2 regions of the Oceanobacillus sp. FSL W7-1304 genome follow, and region 1 is predicted to be linked to the other one. Evidence: riboswitches for the same ligand, from Rfam matches in the RefSeq annotation. Region 1 holds a riboswitch; the other holds the start of a gene.

The links. A riboswitch is a leader RNA that binds a small molecule or an ion and turns the genes downstream of it on or off. The one in region 1 is predicted to bind glycine.
Region 2: it holds a riboswitch for glycine, as region 1 does, so the genes downstream of both, NYE61_RS05815 (amino acid permease) here and gcvT (glycine cleavage system aminomethyltransferase GcvT) in region 1, are expected to answer to the same signal.

The regions. Positions count from the first base shown of each region.
Region 1 is NZ_CP150211.1:502,045-506,486, forward strand. Features, by position in the region: gene gcvPB (aminomethyl-transferring glycine dehydrogenase subunit GcvPB) at 1-350, opposite strand, end outside; gene gcvPA (aminomethyl-transferring glycine dehydrogenase subunit GcvPA) at 343-1,692, opposite strand; gene gcvT (glycine cleavage system aminomethyltransferase GcvT) at 1,704-2,819, opposite strand; glycine riboswitch at 2,998-3,085, opposite strand; gene NYE61_RS02560 (SNF2-related protein) at 3,223-4,442, shown strand, end outside.
Region 2 is NZ_CP150211.1:1,172,774-1,177,215, forward strand. Features, by position in the region: gene NYE61_RS05810 (S8 family peptidase) at 1-262, shown strand, start outside; gene NYE61_RS05815 (amino acid permease) at 607-2,010, opposite strand; glycine riboswitch at 2,237-2,338, opposite strand; gene sufB (Fe-S cluster assembly protein SufB) at 2,771-4,168, opposite strand.

The DNA.
Region 1 (4,442 bases):
AGCATTTCCATTGCACCTTGAACCGTTTTGGGATCTTGGTATGGATGGATATGGCTAAATCCTTCCAAGCGTGCAACATCTTCGTTGATTTTCGGATTATATTTCATCGTACAGGATCCTAGTGGATAGAATCCAGAGTCCACTCCATAATTTCGATTAGAAAGCCCAGTGTAATGGCGCATGATTTCCAGCTCACTTACCTCTGGTAACTCTGGTGGAGTCTTTCTTACGTATACGTCATCCAATTCAGCATTAAGATCAATTTCTGGAACATCTAAATTCGGCAGGCTATAGCTTGTTCTTCCTTCCTTGCTACGTTCAAATATTAATGGAAACTCTTGATTAGCCATTGATATCCCCCAATTCTTTTACAAACGTATCAATATCTTCTTTTGTACGAATTTCTGTTACAGCAATTAACATATGCCCTGTTAATTCAGGATAATTGCGTTCCAAATCGTATCCGCCAATAATTCCTTTTTCAAACAGCTTATCATTTATAGCTGGTACGGAATTAGAAAGCTTTACAACAAATTCATTAAAGCTTGGATGTTCATATACGATTTCTAAACCAGCTGCTTTACATTGTTCAATTGCATATCGTGTTTTTTGCATGTTCAAAGCTGCCATTTTCCGCAATCCATGTTTACCTATTGAGCTCATTGCAACTGAACTTGCAAGTGCATTTAATGCCTGATTTGAACAAATATTAGAAGTAGCCTTATCACGACGGATATGCTGTTCCCTTGCCTGTAATGTTAATACAAAGCCTCGTACACCATCTTCATCCTTTGTTTGTCCCACTAAACGCCCTGGAACTTTACGCATTAGTTTTTCAGTCGTTGCAAAATAACCACAGTGAGGTCCACCGAATTGTCCAGCAATCCCGAATACTTGCGTATCACCAACAACGATATCTGCACCGAATTCTCCGGGCGGTGTTAAGTATCCAAGAGCCAATGGATTACTGGAAACGATAAACATGGTTTTCTTTTGTTGCTTAATTAATTCCTCCACCTTTTGTAACGGTTCAATTTGACCGAAGAAGTTCGGGTATTGTATCACAACACCAGCAATCGTATCATCCAACTCTTGTTCTAAATGATCAAGGTCCGTTAAACCATTCTTTAATCCGATTTCCACGATTTCAACATTCTGTCCTCTTGCGTATGTCTCAATAACAGCACGTGACTCCGGGTGCACAGCTTGAGAAACAAGCACTTTTCTCCGTTTCGTTTGTGCTGCACTTAAATTAACCGCTTCTGCTAAAGAGGTTCCGCCATCATACATCGAAGAGTTGGCAACAGGCATTCCAGTTAATTCAGAAATCATCGTTTGAAACTCAAAAATTGCTTGCAGCTCACCTTGGGAGATTTCCGGTTGATATGGTGTATATGCTGTATAAAATTCCGATCTGGAAATAACATGGTCAACAACAGATGGAATAAAATGATCGTACACACCAGCTCCAAGGAACGAAGTATATTGTTTTAAACTAGCATTTTTATTTGCCATTTCAGTTAGTTCTTTTTTTAATTCGTATTCATTTGCTGGCTTTTTTAAGTTCAATTCTCCTTGAAAGCGTACACTACTTGGAATGTCTGAAAAAAGCTCATCTGTGGTTGAAACTCCGATTGTTTGCAGCATTTCTTCTTTATCGGTTTCAGTCATAGGTAAATAACGAAATTCCATTACGATGCCCCCTATTTATCTCGTTTATAAAATGGTGTCTTTACAATAATTGCTTTTAATTTGCGTTTTCGAACTTGGACTTCTAATTCTGTACCTTCATTTGCAAACTCGGAATCAATAAGTGCTAATCCAATATTTTTGTTAAAAGTTGGGGATTGTGTACCAGATGTTACAAACCCAATCACTTGATCATCCTTCAATACCGTATATCCATGCCGTGGAATGCCTTTATCGATCATTTCAATTCCAACTAATTTTCTTGTCGTTCCATTTTCCACTTGATCTTTTAGTACAGATTTCCCTATAAAATCTGCTTCTTTGTTCACTTTTACAGCAAACGAAAGCCCCGCTTCAATTGGGCTGATATCCTTTGATAATTCCTGACCATACAATGCAAGACCTGCTTCGAAACGAAGTGTATCACGCGCGCCAAGTCCAATTGGCTCGAGCCCTTTGTCTTTTCCTGCCTCAAGCAGCCGATTCCACAAAGCAGGACCTTCTGATTTGTCAATATAGATTTCAAATCCATCTTCACCAGTATAGCCAGTACGCGAAACAATTGCAGTATGTTCTGAATTTTCCAGCGGAACATTTGCATCGAAGCGGAAAAACTTGATCTCGGATAGATTGGTTTTTGCAAGCTGCTGCAATATCTCCTCTGAATTCGGTCCCTGTAATGCAAATTGAACATAATCAGCTGAGGTATTGGTAATCGTTACTTCCTTTTCGCTGTATGTGTTATGCTGGAGCAGCCACTCATAATCTTTTTCTGTATTCGCTGCATTCACCACTAACAAATAATCATTTTCTGCAAGCATATAAATAATTAGATCATCGACTGTTCCCCCGTTTTCATAGCACATAATCGTGTATTGTGCTCGGTTTGGCACGAGCTTGGTCACATCATTTGTCATAACGTATTGCAGAAATTCTAAGCTTTTAGGGCCCTTTACAGCAATTTCCCCCATATGTGACACATCAAATAGCCCTGCTTTTGTTCTGGTTGCTTCGTGTTCCTGTTTGATCCCAGTAAATTGTACTGGTAAATCCCAGCCCCCAAAATCAATTGTTTTCGCCCCGTATTTTCCATATTCCGAAAAAATAGGTGTTCGTTTCAACTCGCTCATACCATCCACTCCTCCTAATTTTGTTGAAAAAGTGCATAAAAATAGAGATTCCTTCCTTACCGAAGAAATCTCTGTCCTTAAACCAGAAAGTTGCATACTTATATGAACGTTGGATCACTGTATAAGTATTTGCTTCGTGGGTGGTTTACTAATTCTAAGTAAACACTCTCCAGAGTTGCGTCCTACAAGAGTCTTTTTGCCTGAGAGATTCGCTCTTAACTTGCTCCTTCGGCGTTACATAATGTAAGCTCTCCCCTTGTAATCATCCGCTAATGAAAAATTTATATTTGGTTATACTATGTATCAGAATGTAAGGAACTCTATTTCACTTTGAATTATAACATATCAAAAAGCAAAATTATAGTGAAATCCAAATTTTAATAATGGGATGTGTGTTCAACATATGGATTCTATTGAACTACAAAAAGATTCAGCCTTTATCAATGCTTTAGAAACAGCCATTAGCAAAGAGGGTCCTTTCTCCAATTGGGAACTCTTTTCGATGGCATTTCAAGCTGAGTTAACAACAAGTTCACCTTCTTTTAATGGGTTACGTGCATTAGAATATCTTCCACATGTTAACTTTTTAGATCACCAAACCGATGTTGCTGAACAAGCAATTGAAAAGATGAATGGTCGTGCAATATTAGCTGATGAGGTCGGATTAGGAAAAACAATTGAAGCAGGTCTTATTTTAAAAGAATACATGATTCGGGGATTAGTAAAAAATGCACTTATTCTCGTTCCTGCATCGCTTGTTAACCAATGGGTGAAGGAATTGAATGAAAAGTTTTATATACCAGCAGTTGCACATCGGAAGAATTATAGTTGGAAAGAAAATCCGATTATTATTTCCTCCCTTGATACAGCAAAACGTTCTCCTAACCGGGAAGAAATAATTGACACGGAATATGATTTTATTCTGATTGATGAAGCGCATAAGCTTAAAAATCATAAAACAAAAAACTATCAATTTGTACGTGCAATTAAAAAGAAGTACTGCTTGCTTTTAACAGCTACACCTGTACAAAACCGATTAATTGAGATATTTAATTTAATTACAATACTTCGACCTGGTCATCTAGGAAATTATGATTCCTTTATCGAAAAATATGGTAAGGATCGAAGTAAGCTGGAACAAGATCCTTATTTAAAACAATTGATTCAAAAAGTAATGATTCGAAATACGAGAAAAGCAACAAAACTCACTGAATCTAAACGGAAGATTGAGACCTTATGGATTGATTTTCCTGATAAAGCACGCGAAGTATATGACGATCTTGTCAATACTACAATCGCGTTCTCCACTTTTTCGAAAATTACGTACCTCCGTGAGATATGTTCATCACGAGAAGCTTGTTATATGTCATTATCTAAAATTAGTGAGCATGAAAATAATGCAGCTGTATTAAAACCGTTACTTAGCAAAATTGAGGAGCTGCCTCACCACATAAAAGCTGAAAAAGCAGTAGAGCTAATTAAATCAATAGGTGATGAAAAAGTTATTATTTTTACAGAGTATCGAGCAACACAATATTTCTTACAATGGTATTTACAGCAACATGGTATCTCATCGGTCCCCTTCCGAGGTGGATTTAAACGTGGTAAAAAGGACTGGATGAA
Region 2 (4,442 bases), 670 kb from region 1:
TCCCAGATCTTTCCTTGATAAAACCAATAAAGCAGCACGTGTGGACACTCACTATATGTCCTTATCCGGAACGTCAATGGCTACGCCGATATGTGCAGGAGTAATTGCACAATTGCTTCAACGTGATCCAAATCTTACGCCTGATCAAGTCAAAGAAAGGCTTTTGGATGCATGCGACGATTTGGGACAATCCCCACATATTCAAGGTGCTGGTTATTTAAATGCTAGTGATCTGATTGAGGACTTTGCAAATGTCGAGTAGAGGCTTACGTGTTTCTTCACTCGTATAAGTTTTACTGTTTTGCTTTTTCAAACCCTCTGTCTCCTCTAGATACTATTAGGCAGAGTTAAATGTATGGTGTAAGAACAAAAAAAGTAAGCCAAATCATCCTAGGCTTTTTCAGATAGGAATGATTTGACTTACTTTTTACTTTCGCCTGATTCTTAAAATAGCTCATCAACTGCCCTTGAGCTTCTTATAGCCCAAATCAGCCGGGCGATACAGGGAATTTAGGTATTTCTTCAAAAATGTTAACCCATTTGAAACGAGCCAAATAATTTTAATAATGAGACTAAAACATGAGCCCGGCTGCCACATATAGATTATTATCCCCGTTCAACCTTATCCGCCACTAATCCTTCTTCATTTTTCTTATCTTTATGGGGCATGATTCTTTTGCGTGCCTTATAAATCACAATTAGCGCGATAAACCAAACGGGCGTTATCATCAACGAAACACGTGTATCTTCTGCAATTGCAAGCACAACAAGAACAAATGTCAGGAAGGCAAGGATTAAATAATTTGCAAAGGGATAAAATGGCATCTTAAATTTATTCACTTTTGCCAGATCAGGTCTTGTTTTACGGTATTTCAAATGACTGATGACCGTAATCCCCCAAATAAATATAAAGCATACTGTAGAAATACTTGTAACGAGTGTGAATACTCCTTCTGGCATTACATAATTTAATGCGACTGAAATTAAAACAACTGCAGTCGAAAAGAACAATGCATTGGAAGGAACCTTTCTTTTATCAAGCTTGGCAAATTTTTCCGGTGCATTTTTCTCTTTAGCGAGTGAATATACCATCCGGCTTGTACTGAAGATGGCACTATTACATGCTGAAGCAGCAGAAGTTAGAACGACAAAATTGATGATACCAGCAGCACCAACGATACCAACTACCGTAAAGACTTGGACGAATGGACTTTCAGTTGGGCTGATAGCGGTCCATGGATACACACTCATAATAACAAGAAGTGCACCTATATAAAAAATGATAATTCGAATAGGAATATTATTTATCGCTTTAGGTATAACTTTCTCTGGATTTTCTGTTTCTCCCGCTGTAAGTCCTACAAGTTCGATACCAACAAACGCAAATACGACCATTTGAAAAGAGAGGATGAAACCATTTACACCATTTGGAAACATGCCTCCGTGGTTCCATAGATTCGTGAAACTCGCTCCACCTGCATCCGTGGAAAAACCACTTATAATCATAACAATACCTGTAACTATTAAGGCTAGAATTGCGATGACTTTAATTAATGCGAACCAGAATTCCATTTCTCCAAACAGTTTTACGGTGGCCAAGTTCATACATAATAAAATAACAAGCGCGATTAATCCTGGCATCCATTGTGGTATCGTTGGAAACCAATACTGGGTATAGAGGCCAACTGCTGTTAAGTCAGCCATTGCAATGGAAATCCAACAGAACCAATATGTCCAGCCAGTTAAAAATGCTGTCATTTCACCTAAATAATCTCTTACAAAGTCAACAAACGAATGATAGCTTAAATTACTTAACAGCAATTCTCCAAGGGCACGCATGATTAAAAAGAGAACAGCACCTGTAATCAAGTATGCGAATAATATGGATGGCCCTGCTAAATGTATTGATTTTCCTGCACCAAGAAATAATCCCGTACCAATTGCTCCACCAATAGCTATCAGTTGTACGTGTCTGTTTTTTAAACCCCTATCTAATTTTTGTTCTTGCATACAATTCCCTTCTCTCAACCTTTTTGATAATTATTAATTGATTTAGTTGCTAGTTCTTCAGTCTTTTATAAAATCATCATTTCAATTATATAACTGAAAAATCCCACATTTAAAAAAGGATAGAGAAGGGCTATATTATTTCCATTCTCTGTCCTTTTACCTGAAAGTTTATCCTTCTATAATAGAAGGTCCCCTTTGGTGGCATAAATTGCACTCTCCAGAGTAGCGTCCTGTATTGGTGCTTTTACCTGAGAGATTAATTCCAATGGTTTTTTTGGAACTTGCTCCTTCGGTGGCGATATACTTCGCTCTCTCCCAATACAATCATCCGCAAGTTATGTAACTGTATAATATACTTAATTGTAATAACAATAGAATTTTTATTATAGCATATTATTTGATATCTCATCAATGTCATTACATTAAATTTAAAGCAGTTCAGAGATATAAATTCTTGTCCTGATCAAAACGAGTATCGTGCTGCAGCACTGGAAAAAGCAAAAAATTGTTCAGTAAACCTTCAAGATTATTAAAAAGGTCAACGGCGTCTGAATCTGTCAAATATGTAAAGAGTTTAACATTTGATTCGTGCGGAAAAGTTGAGAAAAGAAGAAGAATGGATGTTATTAAATAGCTAACTAAGTAAACAGTCAAAAAATAACAGAACAGAGATTAGTAGGGCGTAAATTGGGCAATTACATAACATTTAATAAAAAAAACCTCGCCACAATTATAATTGTAGCGAGGGTTTCCTATTATATTACCCAATAGAGCCTTCCATCTCGAATTTAATCAATCTGTTCATCTCTACTGCATATTCCATTGGAAGTTCTTTTGTAAATGGCTCGATGAAGCCCATTACGATCATTTCTGTTGCTTCTTCCTCTGTTAATCCTCTACTCATCAAGTAGAACAATTGCTCTTCAGATACTTTAGAAACTTTCGCTTCGTGCTCCAATGAAATGTTATCATTTAAAATTTCATTGTATGGAATAGTATCGGAGAACGATTCGTTATCCATGATTAGCGTGTCACATTCGATGTTTGCACGTGCACCGTCTGCTTTACGTCCAAAGTGTACAAGACCGAGGTACGAAACCTTTCCGCCTTGTTTAGAGATTGATTTTGAAACAATTGTTGAAGACGTGTTTGGTGCTAAGTGATGCATTTTTGCACCTGCGTGCTGTAATTGTCCTTTACCAGCAATAGCGATAGATAGCGTGTTACCACGTGCACCTTCGCCTTTTAATAAAATCGCAGGGTATTTCATCGTTAATTTCGAACCGATGTTACCATCAATCCATTCCATCGTTCCATTTGCATCAACTACTGCACGTTTTGTAACTAGGTTGTATACGTTGTTTGCCCAGTTTTGAATCGTTGTATAACGGCAATATGCATCTTTTTTAACAACGATTTCAACAACCGCACTATGAAGTGAGTTTGTTGTAAAGACTGGAGCTGTACAGCCCTCAACATAGTGTACAGATGCACCTTCATCAACAATGATTAATGTTCTTTCAAACTGCCCCATATTTTCCGAGTTAATACGGAAATATGCTTGTAATGGTGTTGATGTTTGAACACCTTTTGGAACATAGATAAATGATCCGCCAGACCATACGGCTGAGTTCAGTGCAGCAAATTTATTATCAGAATATGGAATAACTTTTCCAAAGTATTCTTTAAATAACGCTTCGTCTTCTTTTAGCGCTGTATCAGTATCCTTAAATACGATACCCATTTCTTGAAGATCTTCTTTCAAGCTATGATAAACAACCTCTGATTCGTACTGTGCAGATACACCAGCTAAATATTTTTGTTCTGCTTCTGGAATACCAAGCTTATCAAATGTTTCTTTGATTTCAGCAGGTACCTCATCCCATGTTCTACCTTGCTTTTCAGATGGTTTAACGTAATAAACGATCTCATCAAAATCAAGTTCTGAAAGATCTCCGCCCCATTGCGGCATTGGACGCTCGTAAAAATGCTCTAATGCCTTCAAGCGGTAGTCAAGCATCCACTGCGGCTCTTCTTTCATTTTAGAGATTTCTTCAACGACTTTACGTGTTAATCCTCTTTCCGTTCGGAAAACAGAGACGTCTTTATCATGAAATCCATATTTATATTCTTCCATTTCAGGCATTTTTTTAGCCATTATATAACCTCCTCATTGTATTATCTAAAGCGGAATCGCCCGGTTAGCGACGTACGGACTGCGCCCCGTACTTTGGGGTGGTTCGACTTCGAACATTCCTACGTAGGAGATAAAGGAAACACGACGACCAAAGGAAGTCGATGTTGACTTTCACCGCAAGGGTATAAGTGCGACTAAGCCTCATGTTTTAGCCAGTCGGCAAGTCTTCTTTATCGTACGGAGGTGAGGGAAGTCTCGCTAGTCGCTGGGCGATGGAGCTGGACGTGGCTACTCA